2 linked regions of the Pigmentiphaga aceris genome follow. The protein of the gene in region 1 interacts with the protein of each later gene in a pairwise test. Links are inferred from orthologs where the notes say so. Each region holds a gene or a part of one and is shown in the gene's direction. Other genes may lie near its edges.

Region 1 (4,310 bases):
CGAACTGGCGGACCGCAAACGCGTCTGCGTCGATGCCGTCACCGAAGCCTTGGTAGGCGATGTCGAGGAAGGGCACCAGACCACGCGCCTTGATCACATCAACGACCTTCGCCCACTGTTCGGCCGACAGGTCCACGCCCGTCGGGTTGTGGCAGCAAGCGTGCAGCACGACAATGGTGCCGGCGGGGTAGCTGTTCAGGCTGGCCAGCATGCCTTCGGGATCGATGCCGTGGGTGGCTGCGTTGTAGTAGCTGTAGTTGACGACTTCAAAGCCGGCGTTTTCGAACAGCGCGCGGTGGTTTTCCCAGCTCGGGTCGCTGATGGCAACCTTGGCGTTCGGCAGCAGGCGCTTCAGATAGTCGGCACCGATCTTCAGGGCACCGGTACCGCCCAGTGCCTGGGCAGTGACCAGGCGCTTTTCAGCGATCAGCGGCGACGATTCCGTGAACAACAGCTTCTGCACGGCCTGGTTGTAGCCGGTGATGCCATCGATCGGCAGGTAACCACGGGCGCTGGCAGCTTCCAGGCGAGCGACTTCTGCGTTGCGCACGGCTTTCAGCAGCGGAATTCGGCCTTCGTCATTGAAGTACACGCCGACACCAAGGTTGACCTTGGTGGTGCGGGCATCCGCGTTGAATTGTTCATTCAGACCCAGAATCGGGTCACGAGGAGCCTGTTCCACATTGGCGAAGAGCGAAGTCATGAGCGTGCGTCCCTTGGGGTTTCGCGAGAGTTGAGTCAAGGCCTCGGCGAGGCCATCACGTACGAAATCAGTGCTGTCGAACTGCGGCGACAACGTTGCGGTTGCCACGTTACGGTTACAACGTGCAGGGGCAGGGTGCATGGCGCTGCTCGCTTCCATGTCATCCTGCTGGCCGTCCCATCTTTCCCGAACGCTATATAGATAGCGGCTCAAAGGAAAGCCGAAGACGGCGTCGGCGACCGGTATCACCGTCACCCGGCGTACCCCCACCAGTGTTACCACCCTGTGCCTGCATGCCTGGCCAAAATCCAATGCGGCGCAGAACTTGCAGAAGCAGCTTGCAAAACCAGCTTGCAAAACCGACAAGTGCCCTACATCTGGGTTGCTGGCTAAGACTGCTGGCATCTGGCTCCCGTTTCCGGGCGCGCTTGACGTCAGCCGTTGGCAACTCTTGAGTCTACCATGCAGACAGCCCCCTCCGATCTCGACACCGCCACCCAAGCTTCCGTGGATGCGCCGCCGCATTCGGTCAACGGCGGCGCGGCTGCACCTGGCTTCCTCAAATACGAAAACAGTCCCTTCGAGCTGTATCAGCCCTATCCGCCGGCTGGGGATCAGCCCACTGCCATTGAAGGCTTGGTGGAAGGCGTGCGCGACGGCCTGATGTACCAGACGCTGCTTGGCGTGACCGGCTCGGGCAAGACCTTCACCATGGCCAACGTGATTGCCCAGTTGGGTCGTCCTGCGCTGGTGCTGGCACCGAACAAGACGCTGGCTGCACAGTTGTACGCCGAAATGCGCGAGTTCTTCCCCCGCAATGCGGTTGAATACTTCGTGTCGTACTACGACTACTACCAGCCCGAAGCCTACGTGCCGACGCGCGACCTGTTCATCGAAAAGGACTCGTCGATCAACGAGCACATCGAGCAGATGCGCCTGTCAGCCACCAAGAGCCTGCTGGAGCGCCGCGACACCATCATCGTCGGCAGCGTGTCCTGCATCTACGGTATCGGCAATCCCAGCGACTACCACGCGATGGTGCTGGTGCTGCGCAGTGGCGACCGCATTGGTCAACGTGACCTGATCGCGCGTCTGGTCGCCATGCAGTACACCCGCAACGATGCCGACTTCACTCGTGGTGTATTCCGGGTGCGTGGCGAGACCATCGACATTTTCCCCGCCGAGCACGCGGAACTTGCACTGCGCGTGACCTTGTTCGATGACGAACTGGAAACCCTGGAGCTGTTCGACCCGCTGACCGGCAAGGTACGGCAGAAGATCCCGCGTTTCACGGTTTATCCCAAGTCCCACTATGTGACCCCGCGCGATACCGTGGTGCGTGCCATTGACAACATCAAGGCGGAACTGCGCGATCGCGTGAAGGTGTTTGTGGATGACGGCAAGCTGGTCGAGGCACAACGGCTGGAACAGCGCACGCGCTTCGATCTGGAAATGCTGCAGGAACTGGGTTTCTGCAAAGGCATCGAGAACTATTCGCGTCATCTGTCGGGCGCGCAGCCGGGTGAGCCGCCGCCGACCCTGATCGACTATCTGCCGCAAGATGCGCTGATTTTCGTCGATGAAAGCCACGTCACCATGGGGCAGATCGGTGGCATGTATCGCGGCGACCGGTCGCGCAAGGAAACGCTGGTCACCTACGGCTTCCGTTTGCCGTCGGCGATGGACAATCGTCCGCTGAAATTCGAAGAATACGAAGGCAAGGCGCGTCAGTCGGTGTTCGTATCAGCCACGCCTGCTGCCTACGAGCAGACTCATTCGGACAATGTGGTCGAACAAGTGGTCCGTCCGACCGGGCTGGTTGATCCGGTGGTTGAGGTGCGGCCTGCCGGCTTCCAGGTGGACGATGTGCTGGGCGAGATTCACCAGCGCGTGGCGGTCGGCGAGCGGGTGCTGGTCACGACCCTGACCAAGCGCATGGCGGAAGACCTGACCGACTTCCTGGCGGATCACGGTGTGAAGGTGCGCTATCTGCACTCGGACATCGACACGGTTGAGCGCGTGGAAATCATCCGCGATCTGCGCCTGGGCACCTTCGATGTGCTGGTGGGCATCAACTTGTTGCGCGAGGGCCTGGATATTCCTGAGGTCTCGCTGGTTGCCATTCTGGATGCGGACAAGGAAGGTTTCCTGCGATCCGAGCGAAGCCTGATCCAGACCATCGGTCGGGCAGCACGGAACATCAATGGCAGGGCGATTCTGTACGCTGACCGTGTGACGGCATCAATGCGCCTGGCTATCGATGAAACCGCACGCCGGCGCGACAAGCAGACGCAGTTCAATCTTGAAAACGGCATCACCCCGCGTGGGGTGAACAAGCAGGTGCGCGATCTAATCGACGGCGTGTACGCCCCGTCAGGCGATCAAGAGGCCAACAAGGCTTCGGAAGACGCGCTGCGTGTCGAGGCGATGGGCGAGAAGCAATTGGCCAAGGAGATCAAGCGGCTTGAGAAAGCCATGCTGGATCACGCGAAGAACCTGGAGTTCGAGCAGGCTGCCAAGGCGCGTGATCAGCTGGCCAAGCTCAAGGAACATGTGTTCGGCGCGTCGGGTTCGACCGGAGCTTGATAGGCGCTTCCGGTCAGGGGTTGTCTCGCAGTTTTGGAACCGCAGGCGTAGCTGTATGGTCCATTGTGCAGTGCCCCTGAAAACGCGCACTAATTTGGTGCTTTATGCTCGATCGTCGGGATTAGCACAACTTGAGAAATCATGCTTATTTGTGTAAATCTGCATGGTATTGGCTTGCAAGTATTTGATTTGATTCGAGAATTTTTGGCATATCGAAATTCTGCGAACGCAAAAAATGCTTGATCTGAGCGGGGTTTTCCCGCACACTTCTGGACATGATGACCAAGGTTCTTTTCGTGTGCATGGGCAATATCTGCCGCTCCCCGAGCGCAGAGGGCGTGTTTCGTCGTCTCGTCAAAGACGGCGGGCTGTCTGACGTAGTCACTATGGACTCCGCGGGCACGCACGCTTTTCACATTGGTGAATTGCCGGACGCGCGGGCGCAAGCTGCTGCTCGCAAACGTGGCTATGATATCTCAACGCTGGAAGCGAGGCAGATCCGTGCCGACGACTTCCGCGAGTTCGATATCATTTTGGCGATGGACTGGGACAATCTGTCGCTGATGCAGCAGCAGTGCCCCAAGCAATATCAGCACAAGCTCATGCTGCTGATGCGCTTCGCCAATGAGTACGAAGAGGCCACCGTGCCTGAACCGTACTACGGCGGGCCTGAGGGCTTCTCCAAAGCGCTCGATTACATCGAGGACGCCTGTCAGGGTCTGCTCGAGGTAGTGCGCAAGCGCGCCACCCAGTACCAGGCAGCCTGACGCCGTTGCCAAGGTTCCGAGGGATCGGAGCCTGGCCGTGTCAGAAGAAAAACACCGTGCAGCATGCGCGGTGTTTTTGTTTGTGCTGCCGTTTTCCCCAATTGTTGTTTTACCAGGGTAGTGCGGGCGTTGCCGTGCACATCTATTGGTCTATACCCTAGTAAAAAGTTCGGGAATTAGCTATACTTGACGAAATTAGTAAGGAATCGCCGTTACACGCAGCGCGCCGCGAGTATACCGCTAGACGTATACCC
Region 2 (4,259 bases), 3.5 Mb from region 1 along the record:
AAACAGGCCGACCGCCTGGCTGGTGTTGTAGAAGCCCAGCGCCAGTCCTTTGTAGGCGGGCGGGGCAACCCGCGACACCAGAGACGGCTGCATGGCTTCCAGCACATTGAATACGGTGAAGAACGCGACCATGGCGATCACCAGCGGCACGAACTGCTGCTGGGCCCAGGTCAGGGCCAGGCAGACCACCACCAGGCAGGCGACTGCGCCGCGCAATATGCCGCGATGCGCGCCGCGCCGCTCGGCCAGAATGATCATGGGCACCATGACCACAAAGGACGCCAGCACGATCGGCAGGTAGACCTTCCACAGTTCTGCCGTGCTCAGGCCGCCGGTCTGAATGAAGGCAGCCGGCACGACCACGAACATGGCGATCTGGATCAGGTGCAAGGTAAACACACCCAGGTTCAGGCGCAGCAGGTCGGGGTGGGTGATGACGCGCCGCACGGGGACTTTTACCTGTGGTTTCGGCACGGGGGGTGCGGTAGGTACCACCCACATCGCCACTGCCAATGCCGCCAGCCCCAGGCAACCGATGGTCCAGAACAGGCCCGCCAGGCCGCCCACGCCGATCAGCAACGGGGCCAGCACCAGGGACACCGCGAAGGTCATACCGATGGAGGCACCCACCATGGCCATGGCCCGGGTGCGGACGCTGTCACGGGTGGAATCGGCCAGCCACGCTGTAACAGCTGCGGAAATTGCGCCGCTGCCCTGGATGGCGCGACCGACGGTGATCCAGAACAGGTCGGTGGACAGTGCGCAGATCACACTGCCGACAATAAACAACACCAGGCCCGCAACCACCACGGGGCGACGGCCCCAACGGTCGGACGCGATGCCGAAGGGAATCTGCATGAAGGCTTGTGTCAGGCCATACATGCCCAGCGCCAGACCCACCCGCGACGGATCGTCGCCGCCCGGCAGCCCGCGCGCGGCGACGGCGAACACCGGCAGCAACATGAACAGGCCAAGCATTCTTAGCGCAAAGAGGCTTGCCAACGCGATGCTGGCACGGCGCTCGACGGCGGTCATGCTGAGGGAACTCTTGGAGGACATGGCAACAGAAAAGGGGGACGCGTGGCGCGACGGGGACAAACAAGGCCTTGCCAACCCGACGACCTGGGAAAGATGGCGGCGGGATGCGGCAGCGCGATATAGTACCAAGTTGCCCTTTGGAAAAGCCCAGCCGTACGGCAGGGGCTATCTGCGTCGATGGATGTCATTCGTATCCGGGGTGCTCGCACCCACAATCTCAAGAACATCTCGCTCGAGCTGCCTCGCCACCAGCTTGTGGTGATGACGGGGCTATCCGGCTCGGGAAAATCCTCGCTCGCGTTCGATACGCTGTATGCCGAAGGGCAGCGCAGATACGTGGAAAGTCTGTCTGCGTACGCGCGCCAGTTCCTGCAGCTGATGGACAAGCCCGAGGTCGATCTGATCGAGGGGCTGTCGCCTGCGATCTCGATCGAGCAGAAGGCTGCCGGCCATAACCCGCGCTCGACTGTGGGCACGGTGACCGAGATCCACGATTACCTGCGACTGTTGTTTGCACGCGTCGGCACGCCTTTTTGCCCGGATCATCACGTTCCGCTACGAGCGCAAAGCGTCAGCCAGATGGTGGACAACGCAATGGCCATGGCCGCCGATACGCGGCTGATGATTCTTGCGCCGATCGCGCGCGACCGCAAAGGCAGCTTCGAAGACGATTTCGCCCGCTTGCAGGCGCAGGGGTATGTGCGTTTCCGTGTCGATGGGCAAATTCTGGAAGTGGAATCGCTGCCGGAACTGAAAAAGACCGAAAAACACGACATCGACGTGGTGATCGACCGCCTGCGTGTCAAACCTGAATCGAAGCAGCGTCTGGCCGAAAGTTTCGAGACTGCGATCACGCTGGCAGACGGCCGCGCTATTGCGCTGGATATGGATAGCGGCCACGAGCAGCTGTTCTCCAATCGCTACGCCTGTCCGATTTGCAGTTACAGCCTGCCGGAACTCGAACCGCGCCTGTTCAGCTTCAACAACCCGGTGGGTGCCTGCCCGTCTTGCGACGGTATTGGCCATGTGGGCTTCTTCGACCCGAAGCGCGTGGTGGCTTTCCCGGAACTGAGCCTTGGCAGCGGTGCCATCAAGGGCTGGGACCGTCGCAACCCGTTCTATCACCAGTTGCTGACCAATCTGGCGGCGTATTACGACTTCGAGATCGACACCCCCTTCGAGGAACTGGACCCGACCACGCAGGAACGGGTGTTGTTCGGCTCGGGCGAAGAGGAAATCCCGTTCACGTACTTGAACGAGAAGGGCAAAGCCAGTGTGAAGGTGCACACCTTTGAAGGTGTGATTCCCAATCTGGAACGCCGCTGGAAGGAAACCGAGTCAGCCACGGTGCGCGAAGAGCTGGGCAAGTATCGCAACGTGAAGACCTGCCCCGACTGCGGCGGTTCACGTCTGCGGGCCGAAGCACGCAATGTGTTCGTGGGCGAAGATGCGGCCAAGCAGGCGATTTTTGAAGTGGAAGCCATGCAGTTGGCCGAGTGCCTGCGCTGGTTCGAAACGCTGGAACTGCACGGTGCGAAGAAGGAAATTGCCGACCGCATCGTGCGCGAAATCATCTCGCGCCTGTCCTTCCTGAATAACGTGGGCCTGAGCTATCTGTCACTGGATCGCAGTGCCGACACCATTTCCGGTGGTGAGGCGCAGCGCATTCGGCTGGCCAGCCAGATCGGTTCCGGCCTGACCGGCGTGATGTATGTGCTGGACGAGCCGTCCATCGGTCTGCACCAGCGCGACAACGATCGTCTGATCGAAACGCTGCGCCACCTGCGCAACCTGGGCAACAGCGTGATTGTGGTCGAACACGACGAAGACATGATCCGCGCCGCCGACTGGGTGGTGGACATGGGACCGGGCGCGGGCGAACACGGTGGCCGCATCGTGGCAGAAGGCACACCCGCGCAGATTCTTGATAACCCGGAATCGCTGACCGGCCGCTATTTGAATGGCGTGCTGTCCATTGCGGTGCCCAATCGCCGCCCGGTGAAAGACCAGGAAGAACTGGGCTGGCTGGCCTTGAACGGCTGTACCGGCAATAACCTGAAGTCGGCCGATCTGCGCATTCCGCTGGGTCGCCTGGTGTGTATCAGTGGCGTGTCGGGTTCCGGCAAGTCCACCATGATCAACGACACCTTGGTCAATGTGGTGTCGCGCCACCTGTACAACAGCCAGGCCGAGCCGGCGCCCTACGAAAGCATTGAAGGGCTGGATCAGTTCGACAAGATCATCAGCGTCGATCAGTCGCCCATCGGCCGTACACCGCGCAGCAATCCGGCCACTTATACCGGCATGTTCACGCCGATCCGCGAACTGTTCGCGGGCGTGCCGGAATCGCGTGCGCGTGGCTACGACCCCGGCCGCTTCAGCTTCAACGTGAAGGGCGGTCGTTGCGAGTCCTGCCAGGGCGATGGCGTGGTGAAGGTGGAAATGCACTTCCTGCCCGACATCTACGTGCCTTGCGACGTGTGCCACGGCAGCCGCTACAACCGCGAAACGCTGGAAATCCGCTATCGCGGCCGCAGCATCAGCGAGGTGCTCGACCTGACCGTCGAGCAGGCGCTGACCTATTTCGACGCCGTGCCCACGATTGCCCGCAAGCTGCAGACGCTGGCCGATGTGGGTTTGGGTTATATCCGCCTGGGCCAAAGCGCCACCACGCTGTCGGGCGGCGAGGCGCAGCGGGTGAAGCTGTCGCTGGAATTGTCCAAGCGCGATACCGGGCGCACCTTGTACATCCTGGATGAACCGACCACCGGTTTGCACTTCCATGACATTGCCTTGCTGCTGAAGGTCATCAACCAGTTGGTGGAAGCCGGCAATACGGTGGTGGTGATCGAACACAATCTGGATGTGATCAAGACCGCAGACTGGGTGGTCGACATGGGCCCGGAAGGCGGCGATGGCGGTGGCCGCGTGGTGGCTCAGGGCACGCCTGAAGATATCGCTGGGTCGACTGACAGTCACACCGGCAAATATCTGGCGCAGGTAATGAAAATTCGTCAGTAAATAATGTGTGCTCGGTGTGCTCGCCTGTGGCACAGCAAACTGATGACGGCCGACAAAGCATGGTTTGTCGGCCGTTTTTCCGTGGTGAAACTGATAAAACTGATGAAGTGCCCTAGACGCGCGTGGGCACCTCACGCGCGGCCGGACCGTCATAGGTCCAGAGGTATTCACGCGGAATCGGCCCCTTGTTGCGGCCGCCC

What was found. Proteins that work in one complex are often made in the same cells at the same time.
Region 2: the proteins of uvrB (region 1) and uvrA interact in binary tests that used the Escherichia coli proteins (3 or more experiments, as listed by UniProt). The link is inferred for Pigmentiphaga aceris from one-to-one orthologs.

The regions. Positions count from the first base shown.
Region 1 is NZ_CP043046.1:2,062,880-2,067,189, forward strand. What follows is about bases 750-3,727. They hold uvrB (excinuclease ABC subunit UvrB), read left to right. Parts: upstream 750-1,165; coding sequence 1,166-3,289; downstream 3,290-3,727. Other genes in these bases: FXN63_RS08690 (low molecular weight protein-tyrosine-phosphatase), read left to right, coding at 3,565-3,727. In the rest of the region: FXN63_RS08680 (amino acid aminotransferase), read right to left, coding at 1-703; more of FXN63_RS08690, read left to right, coding at 3,728-4,056. UniProt on the Escherichia coli protein: The UvrABC repair system catalyzes the recognition and processing of DNA lesions. A damage recognition complex composed of 2 UvrA and 2 UvrB subunits scans DNA for abnormalities.
Region 2 is NZ_CP043046.1:5,535,708-5,539,966, forward strand. Bases 828-4,259 are described here. They hold uvrA (excinuclease ABC subunit UvrA), read left to right. Parts: upstream 828-1,215; coding sequence 1,216-4,059; downstream 4,060-4,259. Other genes in these bases: FXN63_RS23835 (MFS transporter), read right to left, coding at 828-1,059; FXN63_RS23845 (citryl-CoA lyase), read right to left, coding at 4,172-4,259. Outside these bases: more of FXN63_RS23835, read right to left, coding at 1-827. UniProt on the Escherichia coli protein: The UvrABC repair system catalyzes the recognition and processing of DNA lesions. UvrA is an ATPase and a DNA-binding protein. A damage recognition complex composed of 2 UvrA and 2 UvrB subunits scans DNA for abnormalities.